Regions from separate parts of the Streptomyces sp. NPDC012835 genome, predicted to be linked through region 2. Evidence: riboswitches for the same ligand, from Rfam matches in the RefSeq annotation. Region 2 holds a riboswitch; each other region holds the start of a gene.

Region 1 (2,313 bases), on a different contig from region 2:
GCCCGCCGTGACGGTGGTGTCCCAGCCGCGTTCCTCGCTGGTGGCACCGATCACCAGCTCGCCGTTCTCGCGCGGCACCAGATAGACGTGGCCGCCGCGCACCACGGCCCGTACGGTCCTGCTCAGGAACGGCGCGTACGGGGGCCGCACGCTCAGCCGCAGCACCTGGCCCTTGACGGGCCGCACGGGAGGGCGCACCTCGTCCGGTACGCCCTCCAGCGTGCCACTGAGGCTGCCGGCGGCCAGCACCACCTGGTCGGCGTGGAGCACACGGCCGTCGGACAGAACGGCGCCGGTGGCCCGGTCGCGTACGACGCCGAGGCGGGCGGCGCCGGCGCGGTGCAGGACGACCCCGGCGCGTTCGCAGGCCGTCAGGAGGGCGCGCGCCAGCCGCCGGGGATCGATCTGGTGGTCCCCGTCCGCCCGCAGACCGCCGCGTACGCCGGGCGCCAGCATCGGTTCGAGCCGGCGGCACTCGCGACCGGTCAGCCACTCGGGGGCCAGCCCCGAACGCTGCTGGAGCGCGTGCAGTTCGCGCAGCTCGGCGCGGTCGTCGGAGTCCAGGGCGACGGCGAGCGTGCCGCACGCGCGGTAGCCGGTGTCCTGCCCGCTCGCGGCCTCCAGCTCGGCGACGAACGCCGGGTAGCGCTCGGCGGACGCCAGGTTGAGACGGAGCAACGTCTCCTCGCCGTGGTGGAGTTCGGTGACGGCGGCCAGCATGCCGGCCGCGACCCGCGCGGCCCCGCCGCCCGGATCGGGGTCGGCGACGGCGGTGCGCAGCCCGCGCGACGCGGCCCGCCAGGCCGTGACGAGACCGATGATCCCGCCCCCGACGACGAGGACGTCACTGCCGGTGCGACCGGTACGAGACGACTGCATGGGCGTCCAGCCCCTCCCTTCGCCGGCATGACCCGGATCAGGTTCGTACGGTCGGAGGCCGCGTCAGCCTCCCTCTCAGCCCGGTGCGTCCGGACTCCCGCGAGGTAGTGTCGCCCGCCAGACTAACGCCCGGCCCGCCGGTGCGGTAAGGGCGCCCGCGCCGCGGCACGCCCGGCGTGCGGTGGCCGTCGCGCCCTCTGCGTAAGGTGACCGGGTGAGCGAGCCGGAGCAGCAGGGACACCAGGGACACCAGGGGCGGCGGGGACCGGGGCGGACCGGGGGACCGGGCGCCGTCGTCGTCGGGGCGGGCATGGCCGGCGTACAGACGGCCGTCGCCCTGCGGGAGAAGGGCTACCGCGGCCCGATCACCCTGATCGGGGCCGAACCGCACCCGCCGTACGACCGGCCGCCGCTCTCCAAGGCGCTGCTGCTCGGCAAGGCCGACAGCTCGGCCTTCGACATCGACTTCGGCGCGCTCTCCGTCGATCTGCGGCTCGGCCTCGACGTGACCGGAGTGCGCCCCGCCGACCGCGAGTTGGACACGGCCGCCGGACCCGTTCCGTACGACGTGCTCGTGCTCGCCACCGGCGCTGAGCCGGTCGGCCTGCCCGGCGGCGCGGGGGTCGCCGGGGTCCATCCGCTGCGGACGCTGGACGACGCCGTGCGGCTGCGCCCGGTCCTCGGCGAGCGGCGGCGGATCGTGGTGGTCGGGGCGGGCTGGATCGGCGCCGAGTTCACCACGGCGGCCCGCGAGGCCGGGTGCGCCGTGACGGTGGTCGAAGCGGCGGACCGGCCGCTCGCGGGCGCGCTGCCCGCCGAGGTCACGGCCCCGATGACCGGCTGGTACGCGGAGAGCGGCGCCGAACTCCTCACCCACGCGCGCGTGGAGGCCGTCGAGCCCGGCACGGTGACGCTCGACGACGGGCGGCGGCTCTCCGCCGACGCCGTGGTCGTGGGCATCGGCGCGCGGCCCGCCACGGGCTGGCTGGCGGACTCCGGCATCGCGCTCGGCCCGGACGGTTCCGTCACCGCCGACGAGGGGCTGCGCACCTCGCTGCCCGACGTGTACGCCGTGGGTGACTGCGCGTCCTTCCCCTCGGCCCGCTACGGCGAACGGCTGCTGGTCCACCACTGGGACAACGCGCTCCAGGGGCCGCACACCGTCGCGGCGCGGGTGGTGGGCGAGAGCGAGCGGGTCTACGACCCGGTGCCGTACTTCTGGTCCGAGCAGTTCGGCCGGTTCGTGCAGTACGCGGGCCACCACGCCGCGGCCGACACCCTGGTGCGGCGCGGCGACCCGGCGGGCGCGGCGTGGTCGGCGGTGTGGCTGCGGGACGGGGTGCTGGTGGCGCTGCTGGCCGTCGGCAGGCCCCGGGACCTGGCGCAGGGCAGGAAGCTGATCGAGGCGGGCGCGCGGCTCGCGCCGGACGCGGT
Region 2 (2,313 bases):
CCGGCCGCCGCCCGCGAGAAGCTCGCGACCGAGCTGCTGCCCGACCTGATGTCGGTGGTGCGGCACATCTCCTGCGACGACGACACCACCCGCAAGACGCTCTGGCGGCTGCATGACGGCACCTTGGTCGAGTCCGTGCTGATGCGCTATCCCGACCGCGTCACCATGTGCATCTCGTCCCAGGCGGGATGCGGGATGAACTGCCCGTTCTGCGCCACCGGACAGGCCGGCCTCGACCGCAACCTCTCCACCGCCGAGATCGTGCACCAGATCGTCGACGGCATGCGGGCGCTGCGCGACGGAGAGGTGCCCGGCGGTCCCGCCCGGCTCTCCAACATCGTCTTCATGGGCATGGGCGAGCCGCTGGCCAACTACAAGCGCGTCGTGGGGGCGATCCGCCGGCTCACCGACCCGGAGCCCGACGGACTCGGCCTCTCGCAGCGCGGGATCACCGTCTCCACCGTCGGTCTGGTCCCGGCGATGCTCCGGTTCGCCGACGAGGGCTTCAAATGCCGCCTCGCCGTGTCGCTGCACGCCCCCGACGACGAGCTGCGCGACACCCTCGTCCCGGTCAACACCCGCTGGAAGGTCCGGGAGGTGCTCGACGCCGCCTGGGAGTACGCGGAGAAGTCCGGCCGTCGCATCTCCATCGAGTACGCCCTGATCCGCGACATCAACGACCAGGCGTGGCGCGGCGACCGGCTGGGCCGGCTGCTCAAGGGCAAGCGGGTGCACGTCAACCTGATCCCGCTCAACCCGACCCCGGGGTCCAAGTGGACCGCCTCGCGCCCCGAGGACGAGAAGAAGTTCGTCGAGGCCATCGCCGCCCACGGAGTGCCCGTGACCGTACGCGACACCCGTGGTCAGGAGATCGACGGCGCGTGCGGACAGCTGGCCGCCTCGGAGCGCTGAGACCGTACACCTGTAGCCTGGGCCGGAAAGCACCACTCGATTTCCGACAGGGGAGCGCCACAGCGCTGAGAGTGCGGCACATGTCCGTGAGAGCGGGCAGCGGCCGCAGACCCTCTGAACCTTGCCCAGGTCATTCTGGGTAGGAAGTTCGGACACCACTCAAGCTGTTGCGCCCTGCCCCGGTTCCGGTCGCCCGGATGCCGGGGCGGGGCCGCGTCTTCTCCTGGACATCCCAGGAGGAAAACCAGTGAGCACCACCCGTAACCGGGCCGCCGGACTGGCCGCCGTCGCGATCACCACCGCGCTCGGGGTCTCGACACTCGCCGCCTGCGGCGGCTCCGACGGCGCGGGCGAAGCGGCGGACGGCGGATCCGGCGGTACGAAGTCCCGGACCGTCACCCTCGTCAGCCACGACTCGTTCAACGCCTCACCCTCCGTGCTGAAGGAGTTCACCAAGGAGACCGGCTACACGGTCAAGGTGCTCAAGAGCGGCGACGCGGGCGAGGCCCTCAACAAGGAGATCCTCACCAAGGGAGCGCCCCAGGGCGACGTCTTCTTCGGCGTCGACAACACCCTGCTCTCCCGCGCGCTCGACAACGGCCTGTTCACGCCGTACGAGGCGAAGAACCTGGACCGGGTCGACCCGGCGGCGCGCCTCGACGGGGACCGGCACCGGGTCACGCCCGTCGACACCGGTGACATCTGCGTCAACTACGACAAGAAGTACTTCGCCGACAAGAAGCTCGCGCCCCCCGCGTCCTTCGACGACCTGGTGAAGCCCGCCTACAAGAACCTGCTGGTGACGGAGAACGCCGCCACGTCCTCGCCGGGGCTGGGCTTCCTCCTCGGCACGGTCGGGCGCTACGGCGACGACGGCTGGCAGGACTACTGGAAGAAGCTGAAGGCCAACGGCGTCCAGGTCGTCGACGGCTGGGAGCAGGCGTACAACGAGAACTTCTCCGGCTCGGCCGGCGGCAGGAAGGCCGGGGCCGAGCGCCCGCTCGTCGTCTCGTACGCCTCCAGCCCGCCGGTCGAGGTGCTGTACGCGAAGCCGCGGCCCAAGACGGCTCCGACCGGGGTGGCCACCGGCACCTGCTTCCGGCAGACCGAGTTCGCCGGGCTGCTCACCGGCGCGAAGAACGAGGCGGGCGGCAAGGCGCTGCTGGACTTCCTGATCAGCGAGAAGTTCCAGGCGGACATGCCGCTGAACATGTTCGTGAACCCGGTGGTCGAGAAGGTCGCGCTGCCCGCCCTCTTCACCGAGTTCGGCGCCACCGTCGAGCGGCCCGAGACCGTCGCGCCGGCGAAGATCGCCGCCAACCGTGAGCAGTGGGTCCAGTCGTGGTCCTCGCTCGTAGTGAAGTAACGGCGAAGAGGCCGGCAGGGCGGGCCGGAGGGGCC
Region 3 (2,313 bases), on a different contig from region 2:
GGGCGCGCGGTCCCATGGTCGGGTCCGCCTGACGCAGTTCCCAGACCGCCGAAGTCTGGGTCACCGTCACATCGTCCAGCACACCCAGCGATCCGATGATGACCCCCGCGAGCAGCAGACCGCTCATGTCGATCTCGGGGTAGAGACCGTGGATCAGACCGGTGTTGTCGTCCGTGTTGCCGGTCAGGCTCGCCCAGCCGATGAAGAGCGACCCCAGCAGCCCGATCAGCAGCAGTGAGATCAACGTGCCGAGTACCGCGACGGAGGTACGGGCCGTCAGACCGTGGCAGGCGTAGAGCGCGATCAGCATGATCGCGCTCGCCCCCACGACCGCCACGATCAGCGGGTTCGAGCCCTGGAGAATCGCGGGCAGGATGAACAGCGTCAGGATGGCGAAGGAGATGGCGAGCGCTACCAGCGCCATGACTCCGCGCATGCGTCCCACCACGACCACCGCCAGGGCGAAGATGCCGGCGAGCAGGGCCATGGGGAACTGGCGGTCCACATCGGTCACGGAGTACTGGAGATCGCGGGGAGCGTCAGGCGCGTACGCCACCACCACGCCCTGTTTCACGTGAAACTGCCGCGGTGCGTCCGGCTGGACGATCTCGACGAACGTGTGTCCCTTCTCCTTGCCGCTGGTGACTTCGATCGTGGCCTTCTTGCAGGTGCCGGTCTCCTCCTGCACCGCTTCGCGCCCCTGCGGCGTGGACGTGTCACCGGTCGCCGGGACCTGCGAGGCGTTCACGTCCTTGCAGTCGACCCGTTCGAGCTGTACGACGCGTCCCTGCTCGGTCTGCCGGTCGAAGCCCACACCGGTGCGCTCGTGGGCGGGGGCGCCGCCCGGCCAGAGAACGGCGAGCCCGACGACGACCGCGGCCGCGAAGGGGATCAGGACCGCCGCGATCACCTTACGGAGATGGAGCGAGACCGGCGCGGCGGGCCCATGGCTGTGCGAGTGGCCGTGCGGCTCGTGAGTCTGCTGGGGTGAGGTCACCGCCAGATCATCGCAAGAAGGAGGGGGCCCTCTGTTCAGCACGCCCGAAATGGCGCTAGCGTGGAGACACCTTTGCACACGCGGGAGCTCGGAGCACCGGGCTGAGAGGGCGCTGAACGAGGTGGTGCGGGACTCTTCCCCACCCGCCTGAGCTGCGTCGACCGCTGAACCTGTTACCGGGTAATGCCGGCGTAGGGAGTAGGTCTCATGACCGTTCAGGACGCACGCACGCCTGCCTCCGATTCGGGAAATCCGAACGAGGCCGGGAAGTCCATCGGCTGGCACAAGGGATATGTGGAGGGCTCACGCCCCGATCTCCGGGTGCCGGTCCGGCAGGTGCACCTCACCAACGGCAAGGATGTGACGCTGTACGACACGTCGGGGCCGTACACCGACCCCGCGGTGGAAACCGACGTACGCCGTGGCCTCGCGCCCCTGCGGGAGAACTGGATCGTCGCGCGCGGCGACACCGAGGAGTACGACGGGCGGCCGGTCCGCCCCGAGGACGACGGCCTCAAGCACACCTCGCCGCGCGGGGGAGTGCTCCGGAGCGCAGTGACCGATCTACGGGGTCTCGACGCGGTCTTCCCCGGACGGCCACGCCGCCCGCGCCGCGGCCACCCCGGCCGGGCGGTCACCCAACTCGCGTATGCCCGTGCCGGGGAGGTCACCCCGGAGATGGAATACGTCGCGATCCGCGAGAACGTCTCCCCGGAGGTCGTACGCGAGGAGATCGCCGCGGGCCGGGCCGTACTGCCCGCCAACGTCAACCACCCGGAGATCGAGCCGATGATCATCGGCAAGCGGTTCCTGGTGAAGGTCAACGCCAATATCGGCAACTCCGCGGTCACCTCCTCCATCGAGGAGGAGGTGGAGAAGATGACCTGGGCGACCCGCTGGGGAGCCGACACCGTCATGGATCTCTCCACCGGCCGCAACATCCACACCACCCGCGAGTGGGTGCTGCGCAACTCCCCCGTGCCCATCGGCACCGTCCCGCTCTACCAGGCCCTCGAAAAGGTCGACGGCAAGGCCGAGGAGCTGACCTGGGACATCTACCGGGACACGGTGATCGAACAGGCCGAGCAGGGCGTCGACTACATGACCGTCCACGCGGGGGTACTGCTGCGGTACGTGCCGCTGACGGCCCGTCGCAAGACCGGCATCGTCTCGCGCGGCGGCTCCATCATGGCCGCGTGGTGCCTCGCGCACCACAAGGAGTCGTTCCTGTACGAGAACTTCGAGGAGCTGTGCGAGATCCTCGCCGCGTACGACGTGACGTACTCCCTGGGTGACGGCCTGCGGCCGGGCTCCAT

Evidence for each region. Region 2 has a riboswitch for thiamine pyrophosphate ahead of ACFY6S_RS28430 (thiamine ABC transporter substrate binding subunit). Riboswitches for the same ligand answer to the same signal wherever they lie in the genome.
Region 1: it holds a riboswitch for thiamine pyrophosphate, as region 2 does, so the genes downstream of both, thiO (glycine oxidase ThiO) here and ACFY6S_RS28430 (thiamine ABC transporter substrate binding subunit) in region 2, are expected to answer to the same signal.
Region 3: it holds a riboswitch for thiamine pyrophosphate, as region 2 does, so the genes downstream of both, thiC (phosphomethylpyrimidine synthase ThiC) here and ACFY6S_RS28430 (thiamine ABC transporter substrate binding subunit) in region 2, are expected to answer to the same signal.

What each region holds. Positions count from the first base shown of each region.
Region 1 is NZ_JBIBBW010000002.1:325,474-327,786, reverse strand. Features, by position in the region: gene thiO (glycine oxidase ThiO) at 1-879, opposite strand, end outside; TPP riboswitch at 877-990, opposite strand; gene ACFY6S_RS08930 (NAD(P)/FAD-dependent oxidoreductase) at 1,190-2,313, shown strand, end outside.
Region 2 is NZ_JBIBBW010000008.1:260,972-263,284, forward strand. Features, by position in the region: gene rlmN (23S rRNA (adenine(2503)-C(2))-methyltransferase RlmN) at 1-912, shown strand, start outside; TPP riboswitch at 951-1,076, shown strand; gene ACFY6S_RS28430 (thiamine ABC transporter substrate binding subunit) at 1,160-2,278, shown strand.
Region 3 is NZ_JBIBBW010000005.1:178,008-180,320, reverse strand. Features, by position in the region: gene ACFY6S_RS22190 (YibE/F family protein) at 1-997, opposite strand, end outside; TPP riboswitch at 1,068-1,212, shown strand; gene thiC (phosphomethylpyrimidine synthase ThiC) at 1,205-2,313, shown strand, end outside.